3 regions of the Phyllobacterium sp. RCAM01083 genome follow, and region 3 is predicted to be linked to each of the others. Evidence: riboswitches for the same ligand, from Rfam matches in the RefSeq annotation. Region 3 holds a riboswitch; each other region holds the start of a gene.
What was found. A riboswitch is a leader RNA that binds a small molecule or an ion and turns the genes downstream of it on or off. The one in region 3 is predicted to bind cobalamin.

Region 1 (7,196 bases), 150 kb from region 3:
CAGGATGAATTGTCAGAAGCCTCCTCCCATGCAATCGGAAGGAACAGACGATGAAATTTCTACGTTATGGCGAACCGGGACAGGAAAAGCCTGGTGTGCTGGATGCCGAGGGGCACATCCGCGATCTCTCCGGCAAGGTGAACGATCTTGCCGGGGCCGTGCTCGACCCGGAAGCGCTGGCAAAATTGTCGGCGCTGGATGTGGAGAGCCTGCCTGCCGTTGAGGGCAATCCGCGCCTCGGCCCCTGCGTTGCCGGAACCGGAAAATTCATCTGCATCGGCCTCAACTATGCCGACCACGCGGCGGAATCCGGCATGGCCGTGCCGCCGGAGCCGGTGATTTTCATGAAGGCCACATCGGCGATATCAGGGCCGAATGACGATCTGGTCATTCCGCGCGGTTCTGAGAAGACCGACTGGGAAGTCGAGCTCGGCATCGTCATCGGCCGCACGGCAAAATATGTCGGCGAAGCCGAGGCGCTGGATTATGTCGCGGGGTACTGCACCGTGCACGATGTCAGCGAGCGCGCCTTCCAGACGGAGCGGGCAGGGCAATGGACCAAGGGCAAATCCTGCGACACGTTCGGTCCGACCGGCCCCTGGCTGGTGACGAAAGATGAAGTGGCCGACCCGCAGAACCTCGGCATGTGGCTGAAGGTGAATGGTGAGACGATGCAGAACGGCTCGACCCGGACCATGGTCTACGGCGTTGCCTTCCTCGTCTCCTATCTCAGCCAGTTCATGTCGCTGCATCCCGGCGACATCATCTCGACCGGGACGCCGCCCGGCGTCGGCATGGGCATGAAGCCGCCGCGCTACCTCAAGGCAGGTGACGTGATCGAGCTCGGCATTGACGGCCTTGGCACCCAGAAACAGGTGGCACGCGCCGACGTCTAACGCGTGCTGACCCGCAACATTATTCAAGAGGCATATTGTGACCCGCATTACCGATCTTCGCGTCTTCGACGTCCGCTTTCCCACCTCGCAGAGCCTGGATGGATCGGACGCCATGAACCCGGACCCGGATTATTCCGCCGCCTATGTCATCCTCGATACGGACAACAAGGCTTTGTCCGGCCATGGGCTGACCTTCACCATCGGTCGCGGCAATGAAATCTGCTGCCTGGCGATTGAAGCGATGAAGCATCTCGTCGTCGGGCTGGAACTGGACTGGGTGAAGGAAAATCCCGGCCGTTTCTGGCACTTCATCACCGGCGACAGCCAGTTGCGCTGGATCGGGCCCGACAAGGGCGCGATGCATCTGGCGACGGGCGCGGTGGTCAATGCGGTCTGGGACTTGCTTGCCAAGGAGGCGGGCAAGCCGGTCTGGCAGCTGGTCGGCGAGATGACGCCGGAAGAAATCGTCGATATCGTCGACTTCCGCTACCTCACCGACGTGCTGACGCGCGAGGAAGCGCTCGCTATCCTGCGCAAGGCGGAGAACGGCAAGAAGGAGCGGATCGCCGCGCTGCAGGCGGAAGGCTATCCCTGCTATACCACATCGGCGGGCTGGCTCGGCTATTCCGACGAAAAGCTGCGCCGTCTCTGTCAGGAAGCGGTCGACGCCGGTTTCAACCACATCAAGATGAAGGTCGGCCGCGATCTTGAAGACGATATCCGCCGCCTGACCATTGCCCGCGAGGTGATCGGGCCGGACCGTATCCTGATGATCGATGCGAACCAGGTCTGGGAAGTGGGCGAGGCCATCGACTGGGTCAACAAGCTTGCCTTCGTCAAGCCGTTCTTCATCGAGGAGCCGACCAGCCCGGATGACGTGGCGGGCCACCGCAAGATCCGGCAGGCAATCAAGCCTGTGAAGGTCGCGACCGGCGAGATGTGCCAGAACCGCATCATGTTCAAGCAGTTCATCGCCGAAGGCGCCATCGATGTGGTGCAGATCGATTCGTGCCGGATGGGCGGCCTCAATGAAGTGCTCGCCGTGCTGCTGATCGCCGCCAAATATGAACTGCCTGTCTGGCCGCATGCGGGCGGTGTCGGCCTGTGCGAATATGTGCAGCATCTGTCGATGATCGACTACATCGCCGTGTCGGGGACGAAGGAGGGGCGGGTGATCGAATATGTCGACCATCTGCACGAACATTTTGTCGATCCCTGCAACATCCGGGATGCCGCTTATATGCCGCCGTCGCTGCCGGGTTTCTCGATTGAAATGAAACAGGCGTCGATCGAGGAATATCTCCACCGGCCATAGAAAAGGGGCGGGGCTTCATCAGTCTGACAAAGAGCTGTCCTATGGCGGTTGCATCGTCTTCTCTCGTCACGGGGTTCCCATGCTCGACCTGATCAAGCCTTCGCTTGCCCGCTTTGCCGCCAGCCTGCATCCGGAACCGCCGGTGCATCTCGGCCGGCGCTACAACGGCGCGGGCGTCTTTCAGCCGGAACCCGGCAATACGGTGGTCTGCCATCTGGTGAAGGGCTCCGAGTCGGAAGCCTCGGTCATTGCCGTGCGCGACCGGATGCTGGCGATGCCCGATGCCGGCCAACTGGCCTTTACCCCCGTCTCCAGCCTGCACATGACGCTGTTTCAGGGCATTATCGAATATCGCCGCCGCCCGTCCTATTGGCCGGATGATGTTCCACTGGAGACAAGCATCGACGACATGACGCGGCTTTATGTGGATCGCCTGCAGGATTTCGAGGGATGCGGGCCGTTCAACGTCGAGGTGATCGACGTCACGCCCGCGGGCCTGACGGTGGCCGGTGCGAGCGAATATGACGAGCGCATCATGCGCGCCTGGCGCGACGAACTGGCCGTGCCGTTCGGTTACCGGCATCCTGATCACGACACCTATGTCTTCCACATCACGCTGGCCTATCCGATCGCGCGGTTCCCGGACGAAAGGCTCGGGGCCTGGCAGGAACTTCTGGATGATTGCCTAGCATTCATCCGGCGTGAATCGCCGGTCATTGCGTTGAATCCGCCCGCATTCTGCAGTTTTGCCGATATGAATCATTTCGAGGAACTGGTGGTTCTGGATTGAATCAGAGGCCGTTTGATCGCCAATCTGCGACATAGTGTACACGCGCCCGGCGTGTCGTCTTACGTAAATGCGATGTCGTTTCCGCACCTATTCTTTTTGGGTGCCGGATGCTTTTATCGGGGCACTTGAGGTGCCGCTTTTCTAGGGAAGCGGAGAATTGGGAAGCCGGTCGGAAACCCGGCGCTGCCCCCGCAACGGTAGTGGAGTGAAACACGGCATAACAGCCACTGGGTCACAACCCCGGGAAGGCGTCGTGACAGCCGATACGGCAACTCCAGAGCCCGGAAACCAGCCTCGGTACCAAAAACCGACTGATCGCGGTGGGCGATCAAGGAGCATGATTCTGTGCGGGCACCAGCCGGTGGCTGGCCGTGCAGGCGTTCTTCCTCCGTCACCACCAGTCAGTTCTTTCGCAACATCGAGGCGAGGACACGACATGGATATACGCAACGAACTGCTCCGGAACCTGAGAAACCGGAAACCCGGCTACGGCCTTGAACAGTCTTTCTATTCCGATCCGGATTATTTCCGGCTGGATATGGAGAACATCTTTTATCGCGACTGGCTGTTCATCGGCCATGATTGCGAAGTCGCCAAGCCCGGCAACTTCTTCACGGTGCAGGTCGGCGACTATCCCGTGGTCATCGTGCGCGACCGCCAGGGCCAGATCCGGGCTTTTCACAATTCCTGCCGCCATCGCGGCTCGCGCGTCTGCTCAGCCGAGCGCGGCACGTCGGCCAAGCTCGTCTGCCCCTATCACCAGTGGACCTACGAGCTCGACGGGCGCCTGCTGTTCGCCCGCCAGATGGGCGATGATTTCGACGCCAGCCAGCACAGCCTGAAGCCGGTGCAGTGCGAAAGCGTCGGCGGTTACATCTTCATCTGCCTGGCGCAGAATCCTGTCGATTTCAGCGCGACGCGCGCACTGATCGAACCCTATCTCGCGCCGCACCACCTCACCGAAACCAAGGTCGCCTATCAGAGCACCATCGTCGAAAAGGGCAACTGGAAGCTGGTCTGGGAAAACAACCGCGAGTGCTATCACTGCGTGGCCAATCATCCCGAGCTGTGCAAGACCTTCCCGGAAGCGCCGAGCGTGAGCGGTGTCCAGGGCGCCGCAGACGATCCGGAAATTGCCGCGCATTGGCAGCGTTGCGAAGCGGCAGGCCTGCCCAGCATTTTCCGCATGTCCGATGACGGCCAGTACCGCGCCACCCGTGTGCCGCTGCTGCGCGATGCGGAAAGCTATACGATGAGCGGGCGCCGCGCCGTCGGCCGGCAGCTCAGCGACAGTGTCAACGAGAAGCAGATCGGCTCGCTGCTGCTGTTCCATTACCCGACCACCTGGAACCATATCCTCGGCGACCATGCCATTTCCTTCCGGGTGCTGCCGCTCGGCCCGGATGAAACGCAGGTCACCACCAAATGGCTGGTGCATAAGGATGCGGTCGAGGGCGTGGATTACACCATCGAGGAACTGACGCATGTCTGGCTCGAGACCAATGACCAGGACCGCCGGATCGTCGAGGAAAACGCCTTCGGCATCCGCTCGCCCGCCTACGAGCCCGGACCCTATTCGCCCGAGCATGAAGGCGGCGTGCTGCAATTCCTCGAATGGTACTGCAGGTTCATGGAAGAGCGTCTCTCCGGCGGCGATACGCGGCTCAGCAAGGTAGCATAGGTACACAATGAACATGGGCGTTCCTCAGTCTTACCCGCACCTCGACCAGATGCAGCCATGGAATGACCGGCTGCATCTGCTGGAGTGTCTGTCGATCATCGAGGAAGCGCCGAATGTGAAGACCTTCACATTCCGTTCCGACAACCAGAACTGGTTCCGCTATGAGCCGGGCCAGTTCATGACCTTCGAGCTGCCGGTGCAGCCCGAAGCCGTCCTGCGCACCTATACGCTCTCCTCCAGCCCGTCACGGCCCTTCACCATCGCCGTGACGGTCAAGGCGCAGGAGAACAGCATCGGCACCCGCTGGATGCTGGATCATCTGACCCCCGGCATGCGGCTGAAGGCCTTCGGTCCGCTCGGCGATTTCTCCATGCGCAGGCATCCGGGGGAAAAGTACCTGTTCATCTCGGCCGGGTCCGGCATCACGCCGATGATGTCGATGACCCGCTGGATGCATGATTGCGCCCCGCAGAGCGATATCAGCTTCGTCACCTGCGCCCGCCGGCCCAGCGACATCATTTTCCGCCGGGAACTGGAATATCTGACAAACTGCATGCCCAACCTGAAACTGTCGTTCCTGATCAAGGAACACGAGATGGGGCAGGTGTGGACCGGTATCCGCGGGCGGCTGGAAGCGCCCAAGCTGCCGCTGCTGTCGCCGGATTTCAAGGACAGGACGATCTTCTGCTGCGGTCCGGAAGGTTTCATGCGCGATGTGCGCGGCATGCTTGAAGCCAGTGGTTTCGACATGGCGCACTATCATCAGGAAAGCTTCGGCCCGGCTGCCGAACCCGTCCTGCCCGCATTCGATGTGATGTCCACCGACGCCGTGGAAGCGTCGGCGACGATCACCTTTTCCATGTCGGGCATGGACGTGCCGTGCATGCCGGGAGATACGATCCTCAAGGCGGCGCGCGGCGCCGGTATCCGCATTGCGGCGGCCTGCGAATCCGGCCTGTGCGGCACGTGCAAGGTGATGAAACTCTCGGGCAAGTCCGAAATGGATCACAATGGCGGTATTCTCGACGAGGAAATCGACGAGGGATTTGTCCTCGCCTGCTGCACGAAACCGCTCGGCAATGTGGAGATCGAAGCCTGAGCGCCGCCTTTTTGAGGTATACTTCGTTCTCAAGTGCAGGCAATAACTGGCGGTGAAGGCTCGCATTGCGATTGTGCGTGGTTCGACAAGCTCACCGTGAGGGAGAGGGTTGGGCTGCAATGCTTAGTCACAAGGATTGCAGGATATGACTCCCTGAAGTCCTCATCCTCCCTCATGGTGAGCTTGTCGAACCACGCACCCTTAAAAAATGCCTGTGCTTAGAACACCACGGTCTTGTGGCCGTTGAGCATGACGCGGGATTCGAGGTGCTTCTTGACGGCACGGGCGAGCACCCGGCTCTCGATATCGCGGCCGGTGGCGACAAAGTCCTCGGCGCTCATGGCATGGCTGACCCGCTCGGTCTCCTGTTCGATGATCGGGCCCTCGTCGAGGTCGGGCGTGACATAATGCGCCGTCGCGCCGATCAGCTTCACCCCGCGCTCGAACGCCTGGTGATAGGGCTTTGCCCCCTTGAAGCTCGGCAGGAATGAATGGTGGATGTTGATCACCTTGCCGAACAGCCGTTTTGACAGGTTGTCCGACAGCACCTGCATGTAGCGGGCGAGGATGACGAGATCGGCGCCGGTGTCCTTGACGATCTTCAGCAGCGCCTCCTCCTGCGCCGTCTTGTTGTCCTTCGACACGGGCAGCACGTGGTAGGGGATGCCCTCATGCTCGGCAAAGCGGCGGCTGTCCTCGTGGTTGGAGACGATGGCGGCCACTTCCGCATCGAGCCAGCCGACCTTGATCTGGTAGAACAGGTGCAACAGCGCATGGTCGAACTTCGACACCATGATGACGATCTTCGGCTTCTTGGCCTGGTCGATCAGCGTGGTCTTCATGCCGAAGCGCTCGATGGCTGGCTTCAGCGCCCGCTCGACATCGTCCTTGGAGGTTTCTTCCGAGGCGGCAAAGGCGATGCGCATGAAGAAGCGGTTGGTCTGGCGGTCCCAGAACTGGTTGCTCTCGGCGATATTGGCATCCAGCGCCGCCAGCTCCGTCGTCACCGATGCCACGATCCCCGGCTTGTCTTCGCACGACAGGGTGAGGACGAAACCGTGCGTATAATCAGACGGCTGACGGGTGACGGGCGAGGTGGGGGACTGATGATCCATCGGTTCAAACTCCAGGAAGCTCTTTGAGAAAACGGTCCAGTTCGTCATGCGGAATTCCGACCACATGTTCGGCTGCCGGATAGTTTTTTGCGTGCACGTCTGCGACAAACTCGGAAAAGGCTGCGACCCTTTCCTGCTGCAGGCGGTCATATTCGGCGGAAAAGTTGCGGTAGGTCTTGGCATGGCGCGGATAATGGCCGCGGTTCGATCCAAGAATATCCTCGGCGAAGAGATATTGCGCATCGCAGCCGGCGCCTGCGCCCATGGAAATCATGAACAGCGGGGTGCGCTCGGAAATGG
Region 2 (7,196 bases), 1.7 Mb from region 3:
TGTTCCAGAACCGGGCGATCAGCGCGCGGATCAGCAATTGCTGGGCAAGGCTCATGCGCGCATTGGGCGGCATCTCGAAACCGCGGAATTCGACCAGCCCGAGCCTGCCGGTCGGACCATCGGGGGAGAACAGCTTGTCGATGCAGATTTCCGAACGATGCGTGTTGCCGGTGACATCCACCAAAAGATTGCGGAACAGCCGGTCGACCAGCCAGGGCAAAGGCGGCGTGCCCTCGCCCGGCCGCGGCACCTGCGAGAGGGCAATCTCCAGCTCGTAGAGACTGTCATGCCGCGCCTCGTCGATGCGCGGTGCCTGGCTGGTCGGCCCGATGAACAGGCCGGAGAACAGGTAGGACAGCGATGGATGCCGCTGCCAGTGCAGGACAAGGCTTTTGAGCAGATCAGGACGGCGCAGGAACGGGCTGTTGGCCGGTGTTTCGCCGCCGACCACCACATGGTTGCCGCCGCCGGTACCGGTATGGCGGCCATCGATCATGAACTTGTCGGCACCGAGCCGCGTCTGGCGGGCTTCCTCATAGATTGCCGTTGTCGTTGCCACGCAGTCGCGCCAATTGGCGGCCGGATGGATATTCACCTCGATCACGCCGGGATCGGGTGCGACACGGATGACGTTGATGCGGTGATCCTGCGGCGGGCTGTAACCTTCGATGTGAACCGGCAGCCCGAGCTTGTGGGCGGCAGCTTCCGCCGCCGCAACCAGTTCCAGATAGTCCTCGAGCGCCTCCACCGGCGGCATGAACACGCTGAGACGCCCGTCGCGCGGCTCGACCGATATGGCGGTGCGCACGGCCCCGCCGATTTCCCCCAGTTCCTGCTCGACCCGCTCCTGCTGGTTGCCTTCATCAGCGTTGAAAGAGGCAACCGCCAGGATGTTCTCACGCGCCTGCGGTGCCGGGTCCGGCAGCGCCCCGCGATCCACCGACGGATCGACCGGCACGATATAGGGATATTCCGAGGCCGGAACATGCGGCAGGGCGCCGAGCGGCAGACGGTATCCGACGGGCGAATCGCCCGGCACCAGGAACAGCTTGCCGCGCCGCGTCTTCCATTTTTCGCTGCGCCAGCGCGGGCCGGAGGCCTGGCTGTTCCAGCGCTGCACCGGCAGGACAAAACCGCTTGGCTCGGTCAGGCCCCGCTCGAAAACCCGGGCGATGCGGCTGCGCTCTTCCGGATCCTTGAGCCTGGAGTTGGACGGATCGACATTGTCGGGAAGATTGCCCTCCTTGATGATCCATTCAGCCGGATCTTCATAGGCGGGCGCCACCATCTCTTCTTCAACGCCAAGCGCCTGCGCCAACGCGACGAGGAGTTTTCCGGCATCTTCCGGCTTGACGTCAGCCTTGCCGTTCTCGGGCGCGATCAGATCGGGGTTGACCCAGATCGGCTTGCCGTCCTTGCGCCAGTAAAGCGAGAACGTCCAGCGCGGCAGGCTCTCGCCCGGATACCACTTGCCCTGCCCGTAGTGCAGAAAACCACCCGGCGCAAAACGCTCGCGCAGCCGCCGGATCAGCTTGTCGGCCTTTTCGCGCTTGGTCGGCCCGACCGCATCGGTGTTCCATTCGCCCGATTCGAAATCGTCGATGGACACGAATGTGGGCTCGCCGCCCATAGTCAGGCGCACATCCCTCTCGTTCAGGATCGCGTCCACCTTTTCGCCGAGCGCATCGAGCGCATTCCAGGATTCGTCGGAAAAGGGCTTGGTGATGCGCGGGTGCTCGGATACGCGCGTCACCCGCATATCGAAACCGAATTCCACATTGGCGAATTCCGCCATGCCGGAAATCGGTGCGGCATTGCGGTAATGCGGGGTGGCGGCAAGCGGTACGTGGCTTTCACCGGTCAGAAGCCCGGAGGTGGGGTCGAGACCGATCCAGCCCGCCCCCGGCAGGTAGACTTCGCACCAGGCATGCAGATCGGTGAAATCCTTGTCCGTTCCGGCGGGACCATCGATGGCGACAAGATCGGGCTTCAGCTGGATGAGATAGCCGGAGACGAACCGCGCGGCAAAACCGAGATTGCGCAACACCTGCACCAGCAGCCAGCTTGAATCCCGGCACGATCCCGAGCGCAGGTTCAAGGTTGCGTCCGGTTCCTGAACCCCGGTTTCCATGCGGATGACATAGCCGATCTCGCGCTGGATACGTGCGTTGAGATCAACGACGAAATTCACCGTGTTCGTCGGGCTGCGATCGATGGTTGCAAGGAAAGCCGAAACCAGCGGTCCTGCCGGTTCCGGTTTCATATAGATCGACAGGTCGTCGCTGATCTCTTCGGGATAGCTGAACGGCCAGGTCTCGGCGACCGGTTCGACGAAGAAATCGAATGGATTGTAGACGGTCATATCAGCGACGAGATCGACCTCGATCTTCAGCTCCGTCACCGGTTCGGGAAAGACGAAGCGGGCGAGGAAATTGCCGTAGGGGTCCTGCTGCAGGTTGACGAAATGATTGGCCGGACTGACTTTCAGGGAATGACTGAGAACTTTTGTCCGGGAATGGGGTGCCGGCTGGAGCCGGATGATCTGCGGCCCGAGCATGATGGGCCGGTCATACCTGTAGTGTGTCAGATGATAGACTGCTGCGTGAATTGCCATATCGCCTCAAAAGTCTGATTCAAAAAACTGCGGTTCCACAAATGCTCCCAGCACTCTAACGCGTTACCGGCCAATTGAAATCTTTCATTTGCCAAAAATTTTGGCAGCGGCAAAAATTGCCGCATAAACGTGCTTGCAACTGCGCGGCTGGCCGCATAGCATCCGCGCCGATGGTTTCTTCCGCACGACAACGCGGGAGATGAAAAGGGAACACGGTGAGGCGTACCCAAAAGGGACCGAGACCGTGGCTGCCCCCGCAACTGTAAGCGGTGAGCGATGCCTGACATGCCACTGACCGGAAGGTCGGGAAGGCAAGGCGAAGCTGAGACCCGCGAGCCAGGAGACCTGCCATCTCATCTACAATTCGAACCGGACGGGGTGTGCCGGGAGCGATGCGATGTCCTCTCCCGCATTGTCGCGATGGTGCATTGGCCGCGTTCCCCTAACCTTTGTCCACAAGGCAAGGCACCGGCATGACCACGCCAAGACCCGATCACCAGATTATCGTCTGCACCCTGTGCAAGGCGGTCGACGGCCTGTCACGACCGGGACAGGCCCTTGCCCACAGGCTGCAGGCGGAACTCGATGGCCAGCTCGGCTATGAGGTGCGCGGTGTTGGCTGCATGGCGGGCTGCGAACGACCCTGCACGGTGGCGTTCCGGGCGCCCGGCAAGGCGCAATATCTCTTCGGCGATATCGATCCCGCCACGGACTTTGCCGATCTTCTGGACTTCGCCCGGATGTATCACGCGCTCGCCGATGGCTGGTCCAAGGCATCACAGCGCCCGCAAGGCCTTTGGGACAAGACTCTCGCACGCATTCCGGCGCACCTATGATACATCAGGCATTGACCAATGTTATAACGTTACTATACGAGAACGACGCGTCCGCGATAACGCGACGACGTTTACCGGTTGGGATTTGACACCATGTGCCTTGCCTGCAGTCACGGATATCCGCCCATGAGCCATGTTGCCCTGCGTGCCGACGAGGTGACGTTCCGCACCGCCGGCCAGACGCTGGTGGACGAGGTATCGCTCGACATCGTGCGCGGCGCGCGACTTGCCATTATCGGGCCGAATGGCGCGGGGAAATCCACGCTTTTGCGCATGCTGGCCGGGCTGCTGCGCCCCTCCTCCGGCAACGTCCATCTCGACGGTACGGCAATAGACCGGCTGCCGCCGAAGGAACGGGCCAGGAGATTTGCCTTCGTCGGCCAGACCGACATGCCGGACCCGCAATTGCTGGTTGACGATTATGTCTCCCTTGGCCGCATTCCGCACACCGGCACCCTGACCAAGGCGAAGGACCGGGATATCGTGACGGAAGCCCTGCTCCGCGCCGGGATCGCCGCGTTTTCGCGCCGTCCCATCGGCTCGCTCTCCGGCGGCGAAAGGCAGCGCGTGCAGCTGGCGCGCGCCATCGCCCAGCAGCCTGACATCCTGTTTCTCGACGAACCCACCAATCACCTCGACCCGAAGGCGCGCAGCGAATTGCTGGCGCTGGTGGCCGGTCTCAATGTGACTGTTATAGCGGTGCTGCACGACCTGCCGCTGGTGGCGCCGTTTGCCACCCACGTTGCCGTCATGCATGCCGCCCAGCTCGTCGCCGCCGGCACGCCCGACGAAACGCTGACGCCGCGCATCGTCAGCGATGTCTTCGATCTCGATGTCCTGCGCCTGCGCCATCCCTCGCAGGATCGCGATCTCATGGTGTTCGAAGCACCCGGACCAACCACAAAACAAACTGCTCAGCTACGGAGAATTTGATGAAAAGAATGCTGCTCGCCCTCGCCTTGTCGGCGCTGTCCGCCCCCGCATGGGCGTTTCCCGTGACGGTCGACAGTTGCGGCAAGCCCGTCACCTTCGAGGCCGCGCCCAAGCGTGCGGTCATCCAGGACATCAACATGAGCGAAATGGCCTTCGCCCTGCACCTGCAATCCTCGATGGTCGGGGTTTCGGGCATTACCGGCTGGTACAAGCTCGACGACGCCTTCAAGAAACAGCTGGGCGCCATTCCCGAGCTTGCGCCGAAATATCCGACCCTTGAAAATCTCATTGCGGCGGAACCGGATTTCTTCTTCGCCGGCTGGAATTACGGCATGAAGCCGGGCGGTGAGGTCACCCCCGACACGCTGGCGCCGCACGGCATCAAGACACTTGAACTGACCGAAAGCTGCATCCATCTCGACAAGTCCCGGCCCGCCGCCACCATGGACCTGCTCTATGGCGACATGGAAAAGCTCGGCAAGATTTTCGATAGGGAAGACGAGGCGAATAAACTCGTCAGCGCCTGGAAGACAGAACTCGCGGCGATCAAGACAAAGATCGGCGACAAGAGCGGCACCCGCGTCTTCCTCTACGATTCCGGCGAGGACAAGCCGTTTACAGCGGGCAAGTTCGCCATTCCCACGGCAATGATCAGCGAAGCCGGCGGCACCAATATCATGGCCGATCTCGACACCAGCTGGGGCACCACCTCGTGGGAAACCGTGGCGACGCGCAATCCGGAATTCCTTGTCCTCCTCGATTATCAGGATGATGCGGGTTACCAGAAGCTGCTCGACTTCCTCAAATCGCATCCGGCAATGAAGGAAACCGACGCCGTCAAGAACAACCGCTTCGTCGCCCTGCGCTATGCGGAACTGACGCCCGGACCGGCCAATATCGAGGCCATCGCCAAGATGGCCAAGGCCATGCATCCGGAAGCCTTCTGAGTGCATCTGCCTTTCCGTCAGCATCTGACACTCATGACGGGGGTGATGGCCATTCTGGCCCTCGCCCTCGTGTCGATTGCCTATGGGGCAACGGTCATTCCGCTCGGCGATGTCCTGCGCGCTCTCGCCCATGCCTCCGGCCTCTCCGATACCGCCGTCAATGGCCCGGTCGGCAAGATCATTGTCGACCTGCGCCTGCCGCGGGTCATCCTTGCCATCTGCGTTGGGGCCGGGCTCGGCATCATCGGCGCGCTGCTGCAGACCGTCACCCGCAACGATCTCGCCGATCCGTTCCTGTTCGGCCTTTCCAATGGTGCGGCGGCGGGAGCAGTCTCGGTGATTACGGTCATCGGCGACCGCTTCGGCATCTGGACCCTGCCGATTGCCGCCTTCAGCGGCGGCATGCTGGCGGCCATCGTCGTGCTGATGCTGGTGCGGCGCGTGCAGGGACAGGGGCCGGAACGGCTGATCCTGGCGGGCCTTGCCGTCTCCTTCCTGTTTGCTGCGCTGACCAATTACATGGTGTTTGCCGGCGACCAGCGCGCCGCGCATTCGGTGATGTTCTGGACGCTCGGCGGCCTCGGTCTTGCCCGCTGGGAGAACCTGCCGCTCGCCCTTGTCGGGCTTGCCGCCATCCTGGTCTACGCCCTGTACAACCACCGCAATCTCGATGCGCTGCTGGCCGGCGAAAACACGGCGGAAAGCCTTGGCATAAGGGTGACGCGCCTGCGCAACACGGTGTTCATCGTCTGCGCCTTCTCCACCGCGATCTTTGTCTCGGTGGCGGGCGTCATCGGCTTTGTCGGCCTGATGATCCCGCACATTGCCCGGCGTTTTTCCGGTCAGCTGCATGCGGGACTGATCGTCACCTGCGCCGTGCTCGGCGCCCTGCTGATCCTGCTCAGCGACCTCGCGGCCCGTCTGCTGCTGGCGCCGCAGGAATTGCCCATCGGTATCGTTACCAGTTCCATCGGCGCGTTTTTTGTGGTGACGATCCTGTTGAGGAAGCGACCGGGATAACCGGTGATCGGATGGCAACAGCACAGTGCGTGGTTCGACAAGCTCACCATGAGGGAGGGTATGGATTGCAGGGAATTACACTCTGCAACCTTCGCCATTGATCTTGGACCAATCCACATCCCTCATGGTGAGCTTGTCGAACCACGCACCACGCACAATGGCATTGCGATCAGACTATAGCTTCCCCCAGGCCACGAAATCCGGATTGGCGAAATCGGCGTCGTCGGCCTGATTGCGGCGGCCATAGGTCAGCGGATTGCCGTCCAGCGTGAGCGTGATCCCGCCCGCAGCCCGCAGGACCGCATCGCCCGCCGCCGTATCCCATTCCATGGTCCGGCCGAAACGCGGGTAAATATCGGCCTCGCCGCGCGCCAGCAGGCCGAATTTCAGTGACGACCCGACGGACACACAGTCGGCAATACGGAATTTTTCCAGATAGGCATCGGTTTCCGGCGTGCGGTGCGAGCGGCTGGCAACGGCAATGAGATCGTCCGGACTGGTGCGGCAGCCTATGGCTTTGCGCGCGGTGACCGCACCGCCCTCGCCGATAGCAACTTCCTGTGCACCGGCAGTGCCGCCGGTGAACAGCACACCGCGGACGGGGGCATAGACAACGCCGAGAACGGGCGCTGCGTTTTCGATCAACGCAATGTTGACGGTGAAATCACCGTTGCGGCTGACAAATTCCCGCGTTCCGTCGAGCGGATCCACCAGATAGAAGCGCGCGCCGAGATCGCCGGGCACGTGCCCGCCGGAGATTTCCTCTTCCGCCACGACGGGTATGTCAGGCGTCGCCCTGCGCAGAGCCGCCAGGATGATGGCTTCGGCGGCATGATCGGCTTCCGT
Region 3 (7,196 bases):
AACCTGCCCGCAGGCGGCGCCACCGCCACCGTTGCCGCGCTCTCCGCCCTGATCGAAAGCGGCAATCCGCTGTTCAAGAACGGCACGGCCTGGCAGCCGCACCGCCCTGCCCGCCCTTCGAAATCCGAAGGCGGCATTGCCATCCGCATGGAAACCGATTTCCAGCCCTCGGGCGACCAGCCGACGGCCATCCGCGATCTCGTCTCCGGCATTGCCGACGATGACAAGACCCAGGTGCTTTTGGGTGTCACCGGTTCGGGCAAGACCTTCACCATGGCCAAGGTCATCGAGGAGACCCAGCGCCCGGCCCTGATCCTCGCGCCCAACAAGACGCTGGCGGCGCAGCTCTACGGCGAGTTCAAATCCTTCTTCCCCAACAATGCGGTCGAGTATTTCGTTTCCTATTACGATTACTACCAGCCGGAAGCCTATGTGCCGCGCTCGGATACGTTCATCGAGAAGGAATCGTCGATCAACGAGCAGATCGACCGGATGCGCCACTCGGCCACCCGTTCGCTGTTGGAACGCGATGACGTGATCATCGTCGCCTCCGTCTCCTGCATCTACGGTATCGGATCGGTCGAGACCTATACGGCCATGACCTTCGAGATGAAGATCGGCGACCGGCTCGACCAGCGGGCGCTGCTCGCCGATCTGGTGGCGCAGCAGTACAAGCGGCGCGAGATGGATTTCACCCGTGGTTCGTTCCGGGTGCGCGGCGACACGATCGAACTGTTCCCGGCCCACCTTGAGGACCGGGCCTGGCGCATTTCCATGTTCGGCGACGAGATCGAGACGATCACGGAATTCGACCCGCTGACGGGGCAGAAGACCGGTGACCTCAGCCAGGTGAAGATTTACGCGAACTCGCACTATGTGACGCCGCGCCCGACGCTGAACCAGGCGATCAAGTCGATCAAGGAAGAGCTGAAGCACCGGCTGGTGGAACTCAACCAGGCGGGACGCCTGCTCGAAGCGCAGCGGCTGGAGCAGCGCTGCACTTTCGACCTGGAAATGCTCGAGGCCACCGGTTCCTGCGCCGGCATCGAGAACTATTCGCGTTACCTCACCGGCCGCAAGCCGGGCGAGCCGCCACCCACGCTGTTTGAATATATCCCCGACAATGCGCTTGTTTTCATCGACGAAAGCCATGTGACCGTTCCGCAGATCGGCGCGATGTACAAGGGCGACTTCAGGCGCAAGGCAACGCTGGCCGAGTACGGCTTCCGCCTGCCCTCGTGCATGGACAACCGTCCGCTGCGTTTCGAGGAATGGGACGCCATGCGTCCGCAGACCGTTGCGGTTTCGGCGACCCCGAGCAATTGGGAAATGGAAGAAGCCGGCGGCGTGTTCGCCGAGCAAGTCATCCGGCCGACCGGCCTGATCGATCCGCCGGTCGAAGTGCGTCCGGCCAAATCGCAGGTCGACGACGTTCTCGGCGAAATCCGCGAGACATCGGCAAAGGGCTACCGCACGCTGGTCACTGTCCTGACCAAGCGCATGGCGGAAGATCTGACGGAATATCTGCACGAGCAGGGCATCCGCGTGCGCTACATGCACTCGGACATCGATACGCTCGAGCGCATCGAAATCCTGCGTGACCTGCGGCTCGGCGCCTTCGACGTGCTCGTCGGCATCAACCTGCTGCGCGAGGGCCTAGACATTCCCGAATGCGGGTTCGTCGCCATTCTCGATGCGGACAAGGAAGGATTCCTGCGCTCGGAAACATCGCTGATCCAGACCATCGGCCGCGCCGCCCGCAACGTTGATGGCAAGGTCGTTCTTTATGCCGATCATGTGACCGGTTCGATGGAACGGGCCATGGCCGAAACCAGCCGCCGCCGCGAGAAACAGGAAGCCTACAACACGGCCAACGGGATCACGCCCGCCAGCATCAAGAAGAACATCGGCGACATCCTCAACAGCGTGTACGAGCGCGATCACGTCCGGGCCGATATTTCCGGCTTTGCCGAGTCCGGCGCGATGATGGGCAACAACCTCAAATCGCACCTCGAACATCTGGAAAAGCAGATGCGCGAGGCTGCCGACGATCTCGACTTCGAAGTGGCGGCACGGCTGCGCGACGAAATCAAGCGGCTGCGCGAGACGGAGCTGGCCATATCGGACGACCCGATGGCGCGCGAAGTGGAACTGGAAAGCCCGGTCAGCGGCCGCACCAAGGGCCGGCACAATGCCGGCCGCGCCATGCACCGCGTGGTCACTGACGAGAACAGCGATCCGAACTCGCCGCTGTTCCGCAAGAACACGCTGGACGAGATGACTGTCGGCCGGACCGAAAAGCCCGTGCGCGGCGCCGTGCCGGAAAAACCAGCCGGTCCCGGCGGCACGAACCGGAATGACGATACCATCATTCGCCGCGAGCGCAGCGGCATCGGCTCCTATGAGGACGCAAACGATGCGCGCAAGAAACGCCGGCCGGGCAAAACGGGGCGTCCGGGGCGGTAGATCAGAATACTCACCCCCCTCTGGGCTGCCGCCCATCTCCCCCACAAGGGGGGAGATCACGTCGGCATCAATGGTTTCGCGTTCTTTTCGATGCCGAAGATTGGCTGAACGGTTCTGAAAGCTGATCTCCCCCCTTGTGGGGGAGATGCCCGGCAGGGCAGAGGGGGGTGTAAATCCCCTCCCTACTCCGCATCCCTGCCGAACACCTCCGCACCGACCCGTTTGATCTCCCTGGCAAAATCGGGGTCGTCCACGGCGCGCGCCAGCACCACGGTGCCCACCAGCCCCGCCATGATGGCGATGGCCTTTTCGCGCTGCCGGGCTTTGCTGCGGCCGGTCACGGCGTTAACGAGAATATCGAGAAGCGCCTTGGTGCCCTCGGTGAAACGCGAACGGACGGGACCGCCGCGACGGGCGATATCCGGCGCCAATGCGGCCATCATGCAGCCGCTCATCTGTCCCTCGCCATGGGCATCACCCGCCAGATAGGATTGGGTGATCGCGCCGAGCGCATCGTCAGGCGACGCCTCGGACAGGCTGGTCCACCGCCGGACCGACAAAGCCATGGCCGCCGCGCAGGCCTCGGCGATCAGGTCATCCTTCGAATTGAAATGACCATAGAAACCGCCATGGGTGAGCCCCGCGCTTTTCATCACATCGGCGACGCCGATGCCGTCAAAACCCTTTTCGCGGAACTGCTGTCCGGCGATCTCGATGATGCGGGCGCGGTTCTGTGCTGCCTGGTCCCTGCTGACGCGCATGAAACAATCCTTCAAAAAAACTGCATTGACAATTTATATGATGACCGTCATCAATAGTCAATATGATGACCATCATCTAAAAGCCGATTACCCTCCAGGGAACACGAACATGATTTCATCGCCTCTCGCTGCCGCGCTCGCCCGGCGCAATGTCCACTATGGCTGGGTCGTCGTATCCGTCACCTTCCTCACCATGCTTGTGACGGCGGCGGCCGTCGGCGCCCCGGGCGTGCTCATCGTGCCGCTGGAAAAGGAATTCGGCTGGACGACGGAACAGATCGCCACCGCCTTTTCCATCCGGCTGCTGCTGTTCGGGCTGATGGGGCCATTCGCTGCGGCGTTCATGAACTATTTCGGCGTGCGGAAGGTCGTGTGCGTGGCGCTTGCGCTGATCGCCGGCGGCTCCTTCCTGTCCCTCGGTATGACGCAGATCTGGCAGCTCATCCTGCTGTGGGGCGTGGTGATCGGTTTCGGCACCGGCCTGACCGCCATGGTGCTCGGTGCGACAGTTGCCACCCGCTGGTTCACCGACCGGCGCGGGCTGGTGCTGGGCATGCTGACCGCAAGCTCGGCCACCGGGCAGCTGGCTTTCATGCCGCTCATGGCCTCCATCAGTGAAAACTACGGCTGGCGCGCGGCGACCATGATGGTCTGCGCCCTGCTCGCCGTCGCAGCGGCCGCCGTCTTCCTGCTGATGCGGGACCGCCCATCCGATGTCGGCCTGCCCGCCTATGGCGAGAAGGACGTGGCCAAGACCGCACCGATTACCGGCGGTCTGCTGTCGCTCATCATCCTGCCGCTGGCCACCCTCAAGGAAATATCCCGCACCAGCACGTTCTGGGTGCTATTTGCCACCTTCTACATCTGCGGCGCCAGCACCAACGGCCTCATCCAGACCCACTTCGTCGCGCTCTGCGGTGATTACGGGCTTGCGGCCGTCACCGCCGCCAGCGTGCTCGCCATGATGGGTTTCTTCGATTTCTTCGGCACGATCGGCTCCGGCTGGCTGTCCGACCGGGTCGATAACCGCTGGCTGCTGTTCTGGTATTACGGCCTGCGCGGCGCCTCGCTGCTGTTCCTGCCCTACAGCAATTTCTCGATCTACGGCCTGTCGCTGTTCGCCATGTTCTACGGCCTCGACTGGATCGCCACCGTGCCGCCGACGGTCAAGCTGGCAACGGACCGGTTTGGCCGGGAGAAGGCCGGCATGGTGTTCGGCTGGGTCTTTGCCGGTCACCAGCTCGGCGCAGCGTCGGCGGCCTATGGCGGCGGTTTTGCCCGTACGGAATATGCGAGCTACCTCCCGGCCTTCTTCACCGCCGGCATCCTGTGCCTGATCGCCGCGCTGCTGGCGCTGACCATCCGCAAGAGCAGCAAGGACGACCGCGTCGGCGAACCCGCCATCGCGCACTGAACTGAAGATGTAACCATATAAATATGTCTTTATGTGTTATTGACAGCCTACGGGCACGCGCCTACCATACCCCGCATCGTGGTTCTCTGCGCCTTCGGGCGCAGAGCTAAGAGGGAATACGGTGCGATCGCTGCCAGCGGTCCAATCCGGAGCTGCCCCCGCAACTGTAAGCGGCGAGTTCTCGTCAATTTCGTGTCACTGATCCCAGGACGGATCGGGAAGGCCTGACGAGAGCACCGACCCGCAAGCCAGGAGACCTGCCTCGATAGATAACGTCCACGGGCGGGGTGTCCGGTGTGTCGCTTGCAAGCGGACGTCTTGGGCGCCCGTATTTCCTGCATGCGTACGCCTGACCTTTGCCCTCAACCATCGGGGTAAAGAACTATGTCTATCACCACAAGCAATCTGGGTTTTCCGCGGATCGGCAAACGGCGCGAACTGAAATTCGCGCTGGAAAAATTCTGGTCGGGCCAGTCCCATATCGTCACCCTGCAGGATATCGCCGCCGGGTTGCGTGAGGAGAACTGGGCCTTGCAGCAGAAGCTCGGCCTCGATCACATACCCAGCAATGATTTCTCGCTCTATGACCACGTGCTGGATACAAGCGTCATGCTGGGCGCAGTGCCCCAGAGCTACGAATGGCAAGGCGGACCGGTTTCGCCCGAAACCTATTTCGCCATGGCGCGCGGCAGCCAGGGCGGCCATGATCACGGCGCCTGCACCCGCCACGGGGTGGCCGCACAGGAAATGACGAAGTGGTTCGATACCAACTATCATTTCATGGTGCCCGAACTGACAAAGGGGCAGGAATTCACCCTCGGTTCCAACAAGCCGGTCGACGAATACCGCGAAGCGAAGGAGCAGGGCTTTGACACGCGCCCGGTGATTCTCGGGCCGGTTACATTCCTCAAACTGGCCAAGAGCAAGGACGCACAGCTCGACCCCCTATCACTCCTTCCGGGTCTCCTGCCGGTCTATACGGAAATTCTGCGCCGCCTCTCCGCCAACGGCGCCGAATGGGTGCAGATCGACGAGCCCGCACTGGTGCTCGATCTCGATGAAAGCACGCAGACGGCATTCCGCGTGGCATATGAATTCTTCGCGCGCGCCCTTCCCCGCCTGAAACTGTTGCTGACGCCCTATTTCGGTGCGCTTGGCGACAATCTCGACCTGGCGCTCGGGCTGCCCGTTGCCGGCCTGCATCTCGACCTGTGCCGTGCACCGCAGCAGCTCCAGACGATCGTAACCCAAGCGCCTGCCGGACTTGTCCTGTCGCTCGGCGTCATCGACGGCCGCAATGTCTGGCGGGCCGATCTCGAGGCCGTCCTGCGGCGTATCGAACCGGTGATCAGCCAGCGGGGAACAGATCACCTCATTCTCGCCCCATCCTGTTCGCTGCTGCACACGCCTGTCGATCTCGAACTTGAAACGGACATCGACCCTGACTTCAAGAGCTGGCTGGCCTTTGCCACGCAGAAGCTTGAGGAATTGTCGATCCTTGGCAGGGCGATCAACACCGGGCGGGACAGCGTCCGGGATGAACTGGCAGCGGCCGCGACGGCAGTGCAAACCCGCAGGACGTCGAGCAAAATTCATGATGCGGCGGTCAAGCGGCGCCTGCAGGCGGTGACGGCGGAACTGTCGCGGCGTCAAAGCCCCTATCCCGCCCGCCGGGAAAAGCAGAAATCGCTGGGGCTGCCGGATTTTCCGACCACCACCATCGGTTCCTTTCCGCAGACGGAAGGGGTGCGCAAGGCGCGGGCGGAACATGGCAAGGGGGCGCTGACCGCAAATGCCTATGCCGCCCTGCTGCGCAAGGAAACGGAAAATTCCATCCGCTGGCAGGAGGAAATCGGCATCGATGTGCTGGTGCACGGGGAATTCGAGCGCAATGACATGGTGCAGTATTTCGGCGAACAACTGTCGGGCTTTGCCTTCACCCGGCATGGCTGGGTGCAGAGCTACGGCTCGCGCTGCGTCCGCCCGCCAGTCATTTTCGGCGATGTCAGCCGCCCGCAGGCGATGACGGTCGAATGGGCAGCCTACGCCCAGTCGCTGACGAACAAGCCCATGAAGGGAATGCTGACGGGGCCGGTGACCATGATGCAATGGTCGTTCGTGCGCGACGATCTTCCGCGCGATCAGGTCTGCCGCCAGATCGGACTGGCATTGTGGGATGAAGTGAGCGATCTGGAAAAAGCCGGAATCCGCATCATCCAGATCGACGAACCGGCCATCCGCGAAGGCCTGCCCATCCGCCGGGCCGATTGGGCTGCCTATCTCGACTGGGCCACCGAATGTTTCCGCCTGTCCGCTTCAGGCGTTCAGGACGAAACGCAGATCCACACGCATATGTGCTATTCGGAGTTCAACGATATCATCGACTCCATTGCGGCCATGGATGCGGATGTAATCTCCATCGAGACATCACGGTCGAAAATGGAACTGCTCGATGCGTTCGTGACCTACCATTATCCCAACGAGATCGGGCCGGGTGTCTATGATATCCATTCACCGCGCATCCCGCCGGTGGATGAAATGGCTGGCCTGCTGCG

Region 1: it holds a riboswitch for cobalamin, as region 3 does, so the genes downstream of both, ACZ25R_RS07355 (aromatic ring-hydroxylating oxygenase subunit alpha) here and metE (5-methyltetrahydropteroyltriglutamate--homocysteine S-methyltransferase) in region 3, are expected to answer to the same signal.
Region 2: it holds a riboswitch for cobalamin, as region 3 does, so the genes downstream of both, ACZ25R_RS16315 (DUF1636 family protein) here and metE (5-methyltetrahydropteroyltriglutamate--homocysteine S-methyltransferase) in region 3, are expected to answer to the same signal.

The regions. Positions count from the first base shown of each region.
Region 1 covers NZ_JBVFZN010000005.1:126,676-133,871, forward strand. Annotated here, with positions in the region: gene ACZ25R_RS07340 (fumarylacetoacetate hydrolase family protein) at 51-896, shown strand; gene ACZ25R_RS07345 (L-fuconate dehydratase) at 934-2,211, shown strand; gene ACZ25R_RS07350 (DUF1868 domain-containing protein) at 2,291-3,001, shown strand; cobalamin riboswitch at 3,113-3,312, shown strand; gene ACZ25R_RS07355 (aromatic ring-hydroxylating oxygenase subunit alpha) at 3,438-4,682, shown strand; gene ACZ25R_RS07360 (FAD-binding oxidoreductase) at 4,690-5,781, shown strand; gene purU (formyltetrahydrofolate deformylase) at 6,000-6,896, opposite strand; gene ACZ25R_RS07370 (3-methyl-2-oxobutanoate hydroxymethyltransferase) at 6,901-7,196, opposite strand, start outside.
Region 2 covers NZ_JBVFZN010000005.1:1,931,935-1,939,130, forward strand. Annotated here, with positions in the region: gene ACZ25R_RS16310 (transglutaminase family protein) at 1-2,614, opposite strand, end outside; cobalamin riboswitch at 2,769-2,981, shown strand; gene ACZ25R_RS16315 (DUF1636 family protein) at 3,088-3,450, shown strand; gene ACZ25R_RS16320 (ABC transporter ATP-binding protein) at 3,577-4,383, shown strand; gene ACZ25R_RS16325 (ABC transporter substrate-binding protein) at 4,383-5,330, shown strand; gene ACZ25R_RS16330 (FecCD family ABC transporter permease) at 5,364-6,350, shown strand; gene cysQ (3'(2'),5'-bisphosphate nucleotidase CysQ) at 6,525-7,196, opposite strand, start outside.
Region 3 covers NZ_JBVFZN010000005.1:279,977-287,172, reverse strand. Annotated here, with positions in the region: gene uvrB (excinuclease ABC subunit UvrB) at 1-2,466, shown strand, start outside; gene ACZ25R_RS08115 (TetR/AcrR family transcriptional regulator) at 2,649-3,227, opposite strand; gene ACZ25R_RS08110 (MFS transporter) at 3,337-4,641, shown strand; cobalamin riboswitch at 4,704-4,920, shown strand; gene metE (5-methyltetrahydropteroyltriglutamate--homocysteine S-methyltransferase) at 5,026-7,196, shown strand, end outside.